3 regions of the Rhizobium sp. CC1099 genome follow, and region 3 is predicted to be linked to each of the others. Evidence: predicted binding sites of a transcription regulator. Region 3 holds the regulator's gene; each other region holds the start of a gene.
What was found. Region 3 encodes LexA, which represses DNA repair genes until DNA is damaged. Its sites were predicted from a motif close to TGTTCNNNNTGTGTTCNG; they were not measured.
Positions count from the first base shown of each region.

Region 1: the regulator LexA is predicted to act here: its motif matches at 2,052-2,069, upstream of dnaE (DNA polymerase III subunit alpha).
Region 2: the regulator LexA is predicted to act here: its motif matches at 2,660-2,677, upstream of QA644_RS19010 (metallopeptidase family protein).

Region 1 covers NZ_CP121641.1:1,122,134-1,126,290, reverse strand. The annotation lists gene dnaE (DNA polymerase III subunit alpha) at 1-1,826, opposite strand, end outside; gene QA644_RS05635 (hypothetical protein) at 2,132-2,710, shown strand; gene QA644_RS05630 (DUF5680 domain-containing protein) at 2,782-3,246, shown strand; gene QA644_RS05625 (ABC transporter ATP-binding protein) at 3,247-3,930, opposite strand; gene QA644_RS05620 (lipoprotein-releasing ABC transporter permease subunit) at 3,946-4,157, opposite strand, start outside.
Region 2 covers NZ_CP121641.1:3,817,261-3,821,417, reverse strand. The annotation lists gene leuD (3-isopropylmalate dehydratase small subunit) at 1-538, opposite strand, end outside; gene QA644_RS19025 (hypothetical protein) at 628-858, opposite strand; gene QA644_RS19020 (CoA ester lyase) at 970-1,893, shown strand; gene QA644_RS19015 (DUF1737 domain-containing protein) at 1,890-2,096, shown strand; gene QA644_RS19010 (metallopeptidase family protein) at 2,098-2,535, opposite strand; gene QA644_RS19005 (hypothetical protein) at 2,700-3,644, shown strand; gene QA644_RS19000 (DNA polymerase Y family protein) at 3,685-4,157, shown strand, end outside.
Region 3 covers NZ_CP121641.1:1,514,241-1,518,397, forward strand. The annotation lists gene gltA (citrate synthase) at 1-958, opposite strand, end outside; partial or broken gene QA644_RS07800 (hypothetical protein) at 1,686-1,915, shown strand; gene lexA (transcriptional repressor LexA) at 1,896-2,612, opposite strand; gene QA644_RS07810 (VOC family protein) at 2,818-3,696, shown strand; gene kdsA (3-deoxy-8-phosphooctulonate synthase) at 3,693-4,157, shown strand, end outside.

The DNA.
Region 1 (4,157 bases), 390 kb from region 3:
GGGATCGCGGCGAGGTCCACCTTGATGCCGCGTTTGGCTACGAAATCGACCGCAACTTTCAGTACCGTCAGCGTTTTCAGGCCGAGGAAGTCGAACTTTACGAGGCCGGCCTGCTCGACCCACTTCATGTTGAACTGGGTGACCGGCATATCGGAGCGCGGGTCGCGATACATCGGAACCAGCTTCGAGAGCGGCCGGTCGCCGATGACGATGCCGGCGGCGTGCGTCGAGGCGTGGCGGTAAAGGCCCTCGATCTTCTGGGCGATATCGAGCAGGCGCGCCACCACGGGCTCCTTCGCTGCCTCCTCCTGAAGCTTTGGCTCCTCCTCGATCGCCTTGGAGAGCGGCGTCGGATTGGCCGGATTGTTCGGCACCAGCTTGCAGATCTTGTCGACCTGGCCGTAAGGCATTTCCAGCACACGGCCGACGTCGCGGAGGGCAGCGCGCGCCTGCAGCGAACCGAAGGTGATGATCTGCGCCACCTGTGCGCGGCCGTATTTCTGCTGCACGTAGCGGATCACCTCTTCGCGGCGGTCCTGGCAGAAGTCGATGTCGAAGTCGGGCATCGAGACGCGTTCCGGATTGAGGAAGCGTTCGAAGAGCAACGAAAAGCGCAACGGGTCGACGTCGGTGATCGTCAGCGCATAGGCGACGAGCGAGCCTGCACCGGAACCGCGGCCGGGGCCAACAGGGATATCATGCTGCTTTGCCCATTTGATGAAGTCCGCAACGATCAGGAAGTAGCCCGGAAACCGCATGCGCTCGATGACGCTGAGTTCGAATTCCAGCCGTTCGCGGTAATCCTTCTCCTCATAGCCGGGCGACATGCCGAGCGTCGAAAGGCGCATGTCGAGGCCCTCCTCCGCCTGCCGGCGGAGCTCCAGCGCTTCGGCGCGTTCCGCCTCCTCGGGATCGTCGGTGGCGCCGGTAAAGCGCGGCAGGATGGGCTTACGGGTCTTCAGTACGAAGGAGCAGCGGCGGGCGATCTCGACCGTGTTTTGCAGCGCTTCCGGCAGATCGGCAAAGAGTTTCGCCATCTCGGCGCGGCTCTTCAAATAGTGGTCCGGCGTCAGGCGGAAGCGGCTGTCGTCCGAGACGATGGCGTTATGGGCAACGGCCATCAGCGCATCATGGGCATCATAATCGTCGCGCGTCGGGAAGAAGGCCTCGTTGGTCGCCACCAACGGCAGATCGTGCTCATACGCAAGCCCCACGACCTTCTGCTCATGGCGCTTGTCATAGGTTCCGTGGCGCTGCAATTCGACATAGAGCCGGTCTGGGAAGAGGCGCTTCAGGGCAAGCAGCCGGGTTTGCGCCTGCGCGGCATGGCCCTGCTTCAGTGCCCCATCGACGGGACCGCCAAGCGCACCCGTCAGCGCGATCAGCCCTTCGGTTCCGGCCTCTTCCAGCCAGGATGCCCTGATATGGACCGCCTGGTTGTCGTCGCCGCCGAGATAAGCGCGGCTGACGAGATCGACGAGCCGCTCGTAGCCTTCCGCGGTCGCGGCAAGCACGACGATCGAGGGCAGCTTGGCCAGCGCCTGCTGACCGCCGCGCCTTTCTGTCTCCAGGCCGTCCATATCGATCGACAGCTGGCAGCCGATGATCGGCTGTAGCCCCTCTTCCATCGCCTTTTGCGAAAATTCGAGAGCGACGAACAGATTGTTGGTGTCTGTGATGGCGATCGCCGGCTGGCTATCGCCCGATGCCTTGTAAAGGATCTTCTTCAGCGGCAGCGCCCCTTCAAGGAGCGAATAAGCCGAGTGGACACGCAGATGCACGAAACCCGGCGTACCGCCGACGAAGCCGCTGTGCGCATCCGCCATTTCATACCCTTCCAATCGCCCGAATGAATCGGTTTGCATTGTCGGCGTTGATGACAGCGATGTCCAGAAGCAGTCCCTTGTGCGGACCGCATGAAAGCGATGCGGTCCCCTGAAAACTTAAAGTGCCATGAGGATCAATGAAAAGCTGGCAACGAACATTGCAATGGAGGTGAATGCTGCGATATCACGGATCATGTCAGTCATCTGGCTCTCCTTTACTCGTTATGTTTCCAATTTGTTCCGCTATTGTTCTGTTGTCAACAGGAATCATTTGCGCATAGTTAACGGCGGACCGGAGGAGAATTATGAGGGTTGTCATTGCATTCACCGCCATTCTCGTCGCAACGGCGACGTCGGCTGCGGACATAAACCCTGGCGCCATCGTCGATGGCGCGACGGGAGACTGGAACGGCGACGGCAAGCTGGATCTGGCTATCCTCGTCGCACCGGCCGATGCGGAGAGAAAAGAGCAGATCGGCATCTACATCTATCTGCGCGACGCCGACCACGAACTGCTCAGGCTTTCGGCAAGCGCGCCCAGTAAGATCTGGGGCAGCACGGATACAGACGGCGTTTTCGGCCAAGAGCCCACGATCAAGGCTGCCGGCAAATCCTCCATTGCAGTCCATTCCCAAAACAGCGCGATCGGCCGCGAGCGCTGGGATCTGACGCTGACGCTTGCCTACCGCAACAAGCAATTCGTTGTCGCCGGCTACACCCACAATCACTACGACACGCTCGATCCCAATGCCGGCGGTTCATGCGACTACAATGCGCTGACCGGCAAGTTGCAGAAGAACGGAAAGGACGTAAAAGCCGCGCCGCGCGTGATCACCATCGAGCAGTGGAACGACGAAACCGGTCAATCGATCTGCGGCCAATAGTCGCCAGTTCTCTTTTTGTTCTTTACAGGCATATGTTTTTGGGAGAGCTTCAGCGCGGGAGGCCGAGAGCCATGAATCTTGCTGCATTGAACGGCTTCATCGTCGAAGCGAAGGCAAATACCTATGTCGGCGGCGGGAGAAAGCTGGACCCCTGCCGCAGCGGATCGCACGACATCGGCTACGAGCGCGGAGAATGGCGCTATCTCGACAGCTATTTCGGCGGAACGGATTTCGCCGGACAAGAAGTCGTGTGGCTGGGCGGCGAGCCCGTCTGGGTGATGAACTATTTCGGCCGCATTGTCGAGCCGACGCTGATCGATGGGGAGAAGGCAGGCGCCGTCATCAAAGCCGCGCTTTCGACGATGTATGCCGAATACAGTCGCTTCCTGGGCGGCATGGAATTCGAGCATGCCTTCGGCTTTTATGCCGACCACAGCACCGGCGATTGCGATCACTTCAGCGGACGGGAAATGATCATCGTTGCAGAGCGGAGAGCCTACGAGCTGGACTACCGAGGCGGCCTCATCCGCCCCTAATCAGAACTCGACAACCTTACCGTCGCTGATGGTCACGCGACGGTCCATGCGGCCGGCGAGTTCGTGGTTATGAGTGGCGATCAGCGCTGCAAGACCGGACTGGCGGACGAGCGCCTCCAGCGCATCGAACACGTAGCTCGCGGTCTCGGGATCGAGGTTCCCGGTCGGCTCATCGGCGAGAAGCACGGTCGGCGCATTGGCAACCGCGCGCGCAATCGCGACCCGCTGCTGCTCGCCGCCCGAAAGCTCGCCGGGACGATGGCTGGCGCGGTGGCCGATGCGCATATAGTCGAGCAGCTGCTTTGCGCGTTCGCCCGCCTCCTTTCGCGGCAGACCGGCAATCATCTGCGGCATCATGATATTCTCGAGGGCCGAAAACTCCGGGAGGAGATGGTGGAACTGGTAGACGAAGCCAATCTCGCTGCGGCGGATCGCCGTGCGCTTCTCGTCGGTCAGCCCTTCACAGACTTGACCGTTGACGATGACTTCGCCGCCGTCCGGATGCTCCAGCAGGCCCGCGACATGCAGCAGCGTCGATTTGCCGGTGCCCGAAGGAGCGACCAGGGCGACGATCTCGCCGCTGTGGAGGGTAAAATTGGCGCCCTTCAGAATGGTGAGCACGGTATCGCCCTGGCCATAGTGACGCTCGACGCCGGAAAGCTTGAGAACGACGTTCCGTTTCATTGAAATCAGCATTCCTTATTCGTAGCGGAGCGCCTGCACCGGATCGAGCCGCGAGGCCCGCCAGGCGGGGAAAATGGTCGCGAGAAAGGAGAGCGCCAGCGCCATGACGACGACAGAGACCGTCTCGCCGAGACTCATCTCGGCCGGCAGCTGGCTCAGGAAATAGAGTTGCGGATTGAAGAGCACGGCGCCCGTGACCCAGGAGAAGAACTGGCGGATCGACTCGA
Region 2 (4,157 bases), 2.0 Mb from region 3:
TCAGGCCGATATCGTCGAGACCGTTCAGCAGGCAGTGGCGCTTGAATTCGTCGAGGTCAAACTTGATCGAACCACCGTCCGGGCCGGTGATTTCCAGGTTTTCGAGATCAACCGTCAGGATGGCGTTGGAACCGCGCGAAGCGTCGTCCATCAGTTTGTCGAGGTCTTCCTGGCTGACCCTGATCGGGAGAATGCCGTTCTTGAAACAGTTGTTGTAGAAGATGTCCGCGAAGCTTGTGGAGATGACGCAGCGGATGCCGAAATCGAGAAGCGCCCACGGGGCATGCTCGCGCGAGGAACCGCAGCCGAAATTATCGCCGGCAACGAGAATCTTGGCATTCTGATATGCCGGTTTGTTGAGCACGAAATCCGGGTTCGACGTGCCGTCTTCGTTGTAGCGGGCTTCCGCGAAGAGGCCTTTGCCGAGGCCGGTGCGCTTGATGGTCTTCAGGTAATCCTTGGGAATGATCATGTCCGTGTCGATATTGACGACCGGGAGGGGTGCTGCAACGCCCGTGAGCTTCACGAACTTTTCCATGGAAACCTGCCTTTGTATGCCGTTTTTCAACGATTGCTCCGGCAATAGAGCAAAACGCCGTAAAAATGAAGGAGAATCTTGGGACGCGCTTAGAGATCGATGATCGTGCCGCGGCCGTCGTTCCAGATGCGCATTTCGCGCTTTGGCTCAGCCTTGGCGCGGACGGGCGCCGGCTTCATCTTCATCGAAAGCGCGCGGCCGGCCATGAGCACGGTCAGGATACCGCCAACGGCGAGCGTCACCGAAAAGGTGAGAGCAGCGAGCGCCACGAATACAGTGATCCCTGCCAGCATGAGGAAGATGGAGCGTATATTCTGCATGAGTTTAGACCTTTCTTCGAAAGGAATGTGGTCCTTGTTTTTTATTTCTGCAAGTCAAGCATGGCTTTTTGTTGTCTTGTCAGTCTTCACAAAGCTTGGCACACATTCGTGATGAGCCAGAACTCGCCCATCCGTTCCTTCAGTTTGCACCGCTCTGTGCTGAGCGTTCCCGCGATCAATCTCCGCGCTCTCGAAAAGACCCATGCGCTCGGTTGCGATGCCGTCATTTTCGATCTCGAAGATTCCGTGGCGCTGGAGAAGAAGGAGCAGGCGCGCGAAAACCTGAAAACCTTCTTTTCGGGCAAGCCACTTGCGAACAAGGAAAAGATCATCCGCATCAATGCGCTTTCGTCGGGTTTCGGCCATGCCGATATGGAGCTCGTACAGGCGCTGCGGCCGGATGCGGTGCTTTTGCCGAAGGTGGACGAACCGCAGGATGTCACGGCCGTGAGCGACCTTCTTGCTGATGCGGATGCGCCAGAGACCTTGCGTATCTGGGCGATGATCGAGACGCCGCGCGGTATCCTGAACGCGGCGGCAATCGCAGAGGCTGGCCGCACCCTGGGCTCGAGACTCGATTGCTTCGTCGTCGGGCTGAACGATCTGCGCAAGGAGACCGGCGTTCTGCCTCAACCGGGCCGAACCTATCTCGTTCCGTGGCTGATGCAGGTCATCCTCGCCGTGCGCGCCTATGGTCTCGATGCGATCGATAGCGTTTTCAACGATTTTAAGGAAACAGATGCCTTCGAAGCCGAATGCGCGCATGCCCGGGCCATGGGCTACGACGGCAAAATGCTGATCCATCCGATGCAGATCGAGGCTGCCAACCGGCACTTCGCTCCCGATGAGGCTGCCATCCGGGAGGCGGAAGAAATCATCGCCGCTTTCGCCGATCCTTCGGCCGAAGGTCTCAACGTCATCACTTTGAACGGCCGGATGATCGAGCGCCTGCATCTTGTCCAGGCGGAAAGCCTGGTCCATAAAGCCCGCCTGATTGCCGAACGCCAGACTATTGAACGAAAGCCTTTATCATGAAGCTCTATCGCCTTCTGACCGGCCAGGACGACGCCGCGTTCTGCCATCGCGTAACCGATGCGCTCAACAAGGGCTGGTCGCTTCACGGTGCACCGTCGCTGACCTACAATATTCAGACCGGCCAGGTGATTGCCGGTCAGGCGATCGTCAAAGAGGTCGAAGGCAAGGATTATCATCCGGAGATGAAGCTCTCCGAGCAATAGCTCAGCGCTCGACGGCCTCCTCGACGCTCGCTTCGATCCGCTCCATGTCGTCATCGCTCAGGCCGAAATGGTGACCGATCTCATGGATGAGGACGTGGGTGATGATGTCTCCGAGCGTTTCATCGTTTTCCGCCCAATAATCCAAAATGGGACGCCGGTAGAGGCGGATGCGATTGGGCATCTCGCCGGTCTCGACCGTGAAGCGCTCGGAAATACCCCGGCCTTCGAAAAGGCCAAGCAGGTCGAACGGCGTTTCCAGCGCCATATCCTCGAAAACATCGTCGTCGGGAAAATCTTCGATTTCGATCGTGAGATTGTCGGTGAGCGAGCGAAATTCATCCGGCAAGTGGCTATAGGCCTCCATCGCCAGGGACTCGAATGTGCTGAGCGTTGGGGCATGGCGGTCCCGCCAATCCTCGCTCTGGTCTATGCGGGCCATGAAAATTCCCTTCCTTTGGCGCCCATATAGAACCTTTGCGGTGGATTTTCGAGTGTGGAATCAAAGGCAGGAATAAATTCATAAGAATTGGTTGTTGACTCTTTTAGAAAGCTCTGGAATCCATAAGAACATAACAGGAACAATCTGACTTTGGAGTGAACGTCATGGCGCAGACGGCCGTGGCGCGCGAGCAGCTTTTTGCGCTCCGCGAAACCATTGCGAAACTCGAAGGCAAACCGGCACCGGCGCTTGCGGCGGCGGCACAAGAAGCTTTTGCGGCTGGTGATGAAACCTATTCGAGACCTGCAAAAACGCCGCTGCGTCTGTCCTTTGACATTCCAATTCTCGATGAAGCGCTCGAAGGCGGTCTACCGCTTAACGGCATTACCGAAGTCCGGTCTCTGATGCTGCGGGATGCAGCTGGCGCCAGCGGTTTCGTGCTGGCGCTTGCGGCCTGGCAGCAGCGGCAGGAGGCGGCGGATGGCATGCCGGTTTTTTGGATTGGTGACAGAGTATGCACAATGGAAGCAGGGCATCCCTATGCTGTTGGCCTCAAGAATTTCGGATTGGAGCCGGAACGCTTTCTCATGGCCTCGCCACACAAGCTGGAAGAGGCGCTGTGGCTTGCCGAAACGGCTGTCGAAAGCGGCGTCTTCCCAGCCACGATCCTGGAGGTGCGCGGCAATCCGGCCCAATTCGGTCTTACAGAAAGCCGGCGATTGAGCATGCGGGCAAGGGCTTCCGGCCGCCCGCTTTTTCTGTTGCGGCAGGGCGGCGAGGAGGAGGCGAGCAGCGCCTTTTTCCGATTCCGTGCCGAACCTGCGCCAGCCAGCGCACGGCCTCTGCCGGATGGTTCGATGCTAGAGGGCGGCATCGGCAATCCGGTTTTTCGTCTCATCCTGGAGAAGAGCCGCAACGCGGCTCCCCTCTCCTTTCTTCTGGAGTGGAACCCTCATGACCGCCGGTTTTTCCCCGTTAGCCAACCAGAGCGCACTCGTTCTCCAGGCGAGCAATCAGCGCATTCTGTCGCTCAGCTTTCCCCATCTTCCAACCGACAGGATCGCCCGCAAGAGGTGGGGTCTGTCCTGGCGTTCGGCCGGACGCCCTGATGCGCCGCCGATCGTCTGTTCTGGACGGCTCAACAATGCCATGCGCCTAACGGCGCTCGATGAGGTGGCGGAACGGATTAAACTGAAGAAAAACCAGGGAGTAGCAGAAGCGCGTGCCATATACCCGCTTCTGGATGTCATCGAGGAAGATCTGGCGGCCGATCGTCGGCTTCTCGAGGGCATCGCTGATTGGTGCGACCGTTATACGCCGCTGGTGGCATTCGGCGGCAAGGACGGGCTGTTTCTGGATATTACCGGCTGCGCCCATCTCTTTGGCGGCGAAAGGGCCATGCTCAAGGATATCCTTTCCCGGCTCTTCCATATGGGGTTCGATGTCCGCGGCGCGATCTCTTCGTCGCCGGGCCTTTCCTGGGCCGTTTCCCGCTTCGGGGATGGTGGCGTCATCGAAACCGATCAAATGGAACATGTGCTGGCACCACTGCCGGTCGCAGCCCTTCGGCTGGAGGAAGGGACCGTCGAGGCGCTGAAGAAGCTCGGCCTCAAATATATCGT
Region 3 (4,157 bases):
GCATGATCTTGGCGCGCGGATCGTAGTTCTTGTAGACACGGTGACCGAAGCCCATGAGGCGGAACGGGTCATTCTTGTCCTTGGCGCGGGCGATATATTCCGGAATGCGCTCGACCGAGCCGATTTCCGAAAGCATGTTGAGCGCCGCCTCGTTGGCACCGCCATGAGCCGGGCCCCAAAGGCAGGCAATGCCGGCCGCGATGCATGCGAACGGGTTGGCGCCCGAAGAGCCGGCGAGGCGAACCGTCGAGGTCGAGGCGTTCTGCTCGTGATCGGCGTGCAGGATGAAGATACGGTCCATGGCGCGCGAGAGGACCGGGTTCACGACATATTCTTCGCACGGTACCGCGAAGCACATGCGCAGGAAGTTCGAGGCGTAGTCGAGATCGTTCTTCGGATAAACGAACGGCTGGCCGATATAGTACTTGTAGGCCATGGCCGCGATAGTCGGCATCTTGGCTATCATGCGCAGGCTTGCGACCATGCGCTGATGCGGATCGGTGATGTCTGTCGAGTCGTGGTAGAAGGCAGACAGAGCGCCGACACAGCCGCACATGACGGCCATCGGATGGGCGTCGCGGCGGAAGCCGGTGAAGAAGCGAGACATCTGCTCGTGCACCATGGTGTGATGCGTGACGCGGTAGTCGAAATCCTTCTTCTGGGCAGCCGTCGGCAATTCGCCGTAAAGCAGCAGATAGCAGACTTCCAGGAAGTCGCCATGTTCGGCAAGCTGTTCGATCGGGTAGCCGCGATGCAGCAGAATGCCTTCATCGCCGTCGATATAGGTGATCTTCGATTCACAGGAAGCGGTCGAGGTGAAACCAGGATCGTACGTGAAGGAACCGGTGTTTTTATAGAGTGCACCAATATCGATGACATCCGGACCGATCGTTCCGCTTTTCACGGAAAGATTGGCGGTTTTGTCGCCGATTTTGATTGTTGCGCTTTGATCCGTCATGCTGATCCTCCAAACTGGCGGCGGCGCCATAAAAGCGCCATAGGGTTAAGCGTCCTCTCCGATAGCTATATGATCACGGCGCCAATGCCAAGTTACCGTGGCGCCATTTTGTGCATCGCAGTATCAACTTTTAGACACTCCTGCGATGCCGGAGGCGCATAGCGGAAGCCAATGATTTAATTCGGCTTTTTGCAATCCATTTTTTTGGACTTTTTTCAATCGATTATTGTTGCTGAAACGCCCTCAGGGCTGCATTCTGGTTGTATTCATAGGGTGTCAGCGGGCTGGGTGCATGCCGGAGTTGAAAACGGCCGAGCTGCGCATTCCGCTTCAGCAGATGTCGCGGACAAGCAGTGTGCGCGCTTCCCGGCTTGCGCTTTTGGAATGCGGGAAGAAGCCTTTGGCAAAAGCAGAGCTCTCGCCCGTCAATAGCCACCGTTCAGTCCCGTAGCCACCGATCAGTCATTGTGGCTGCATACCCAAGGCTTTCGGCCTGCAAATGGCGAGCTAAGGAGCCGCTCAGGGCACACGCCTGCGCTTTGCGACGGTTTTTTCGGGCTTGGGGCGGCGATCTGGTTTGCGTCCGGCACGAATGTTTCGCTCAGCGCTTTGGCTTTGACCGAAAGCAGCCGTGAAGGCGCTGCGACCCGCGAAAGACGGAGGGAAAGCGAAATTTCACCGGAGCAGCAGGAAGAGGCAAGAAATGCGATGCGGAACGGTGCCACGCCCGGCTTGCGATGCCGCGGACATCGTCGTCACGCGGGCAAGGCTGCGGTTCGGCGCCTGCCGATGCGGCGCAGTGCATTTCGCGAATGAAACCTTGCGGAAAACCGGCGCCGTCGAACCGTGCTTTGGACAACCGCCTTCGAGAAACTCGATCGCCCCCGCCACGCCTATGAGTGGCGCGCCGTCGCCTTTGCCGGCGACGCGCTGCCGGTCAATGGTAGCGGCGGATAAGGCCGACGAGCTTACCCTGAACCTTTACGCGATCCGGTCCAAAGATGCGCGTCTCGTAGGCGGGGTTCGCCGCTTCCAGCGCGATGGACGCACCCTTGCGGCGGAACCGCTTCAGCGTCGCTTCCTCGTCATCGACCAGTGCCACGACAATGTCGCCGGGATTGGCGGTGCTGGTGTTGCGGATGATGACCGTGTCGCCATCGAAGATGCCAGCATCGATCATCGAATCGCCCTTGACCTCAAGCGCGTAGTGTTCGCCGGAGCCGAGCATATCGGCCGGAACGTTGATGTCGTGCGTGTTGTTCTGGATCGCCGAGATCGGCACGCCTGCCGCAATACGGCCCATGACGGGAACCGAAATGGAGCTGTTATTGTCTTCGTTCGCCGGCTTCGGCGCGGCGGCAGCAGGCTGCGGCTTGCCGAGGCTGCCCTCGATGACGCTCGGCGAAAAGCCGCGGCGGGGCTGGATGCTCGGGCTGTAGGCTTCCGGCAGCTTGATCACTTCAAGCGCGCGGGCCCGATTCGGTAGGCGACGAATGAAACCGCGCTCTTCCAAAGCGGTAATCAGCCGGTGGATGCCGGATTTGGACGCGAGATCCAGCGCATCCTTCATTTCGTCAAACGATGGCGGAACGCCGGATTCCTTCATACGCTCATGAATGAAGAGGAGAAGCTCCTGTTGTTTGCGTGTCAGCATCGAAGTTTAACCCCAAATTCGTGAAACAAAGCCAGAACGGACACTATATGTTCCATATGTGTTCCGCAAGTACCTAAATTTTCGTAAAACTTCGTCTCAACTGCGTTCATTTTTGGAAACTTTTGTTTGCCGGATCAGCGCTTTCAGCTTGCATTGACCACATAGCGGCACACATCTTCAGCACATTAAATGGAGACCTGACGCCATGCTGCATCCGTTGGATCATCTTGTTCTACCGGTCACCAACATCGATCTCGCGCGGGAGCGGCTGGGACGATTGGGGTTCACGGTTGCCGCCGAGGGCCGTCATCCTTTCGGTACGGTGAATGCTTGCGTTTTTTTCGCCGACAAGACCTATCTCGAGCCGCTTGGCGTCGCGAGCGCGAAAGAATGTGAAGAATCAGTGCGGCACGGAAACGTCTTTGTGGCGCGCGACCAGGCCTTTCGTTTCCGGTGCGGCAATGACGGATTCTCTGCGGCCGCATTCAGCACGGAGGACGCGGACGCCGACCATGCTCATTTCGTGCGTGCGAGAAAGAGCGGCGGCGCCATGCTGGAGTTTTCGCGCCTGATCAAGATGCCGGACGGGTCGCAATCGACAGGCACTTTCAAGCTTGCCTTTGCCGCCGATCTTCGGGTGCCGGATTTCTTCCTCTTTGACTGCCAGCGCATCAACGCCTTTCCGGCCGATCGGAGCGCGCTGGAAAAGCATGCGAACGGTGCAACCGGTATCTCGGAGATGGTGCTAAGCGCGCCCGAGCCTGAAGCCTTCGGCTCGTTCCTTCAGTTGGCCGTGTCTACGACGGAAATCGAGCGGACACCGTTTGGCGTGGCGATCGCGGCAGCGAATGCCAGGATCAGTCTTCTGTCGCCGGAAGGGATGGAGGCTTATTTCGATTCGGTGCCGTTATCCGTGGATAAGGGGCTAAGAGGCAGCGCTATCGTTTTCCGCACCACCGATCTTGCCGTGACAGAAGCGCTTTTGGCTGATAACGGGATGCCCTATACACGCAAGAACAACAGAGTCCTGGTGAAGCCTGCGCCCGGCCAAGGTGCGATCTTCGCCTTCGAGGAGATCCGATGAGCAATACGAATTCCGAAGTCGCAGTCGGCGAAGGTGCCGGCCGCGTCGTATTTTCAAACAGTGGCAGGCTGTCGCTGATCGCCGGCGCATGCGAAATGGAGAGCCGCGACCATGCCTTCATGGTTGCGGGCACGCTCAAGGAGCTTTGCGGCAAGCTCGGCATCGGGCTCGTCTACAAGACCTCCTTCGACAAGGCGAACCGCTCTTCGCTGTCGAGCAAACGCGGTATCGGTCTAGAGAAGGGCTTGGAAGTCTTCGCCGACCTCAAGAAGGAACTCGGCATTCCGGTTCTGACAGATATCCATTCGGAAGAGCAATGCGCGCGGGTCGCCGAGGTCGTGGACGTTCTGCAGATCCCGGCCTTCCTCTCCCGTCAGACGGACCTGCTTGTCGCAGCCGCGAAGACCGGCCGTGTCATCAACGTCAAGAAGGGCCAGTTTCTCGCTCCCTGGGACATGAAG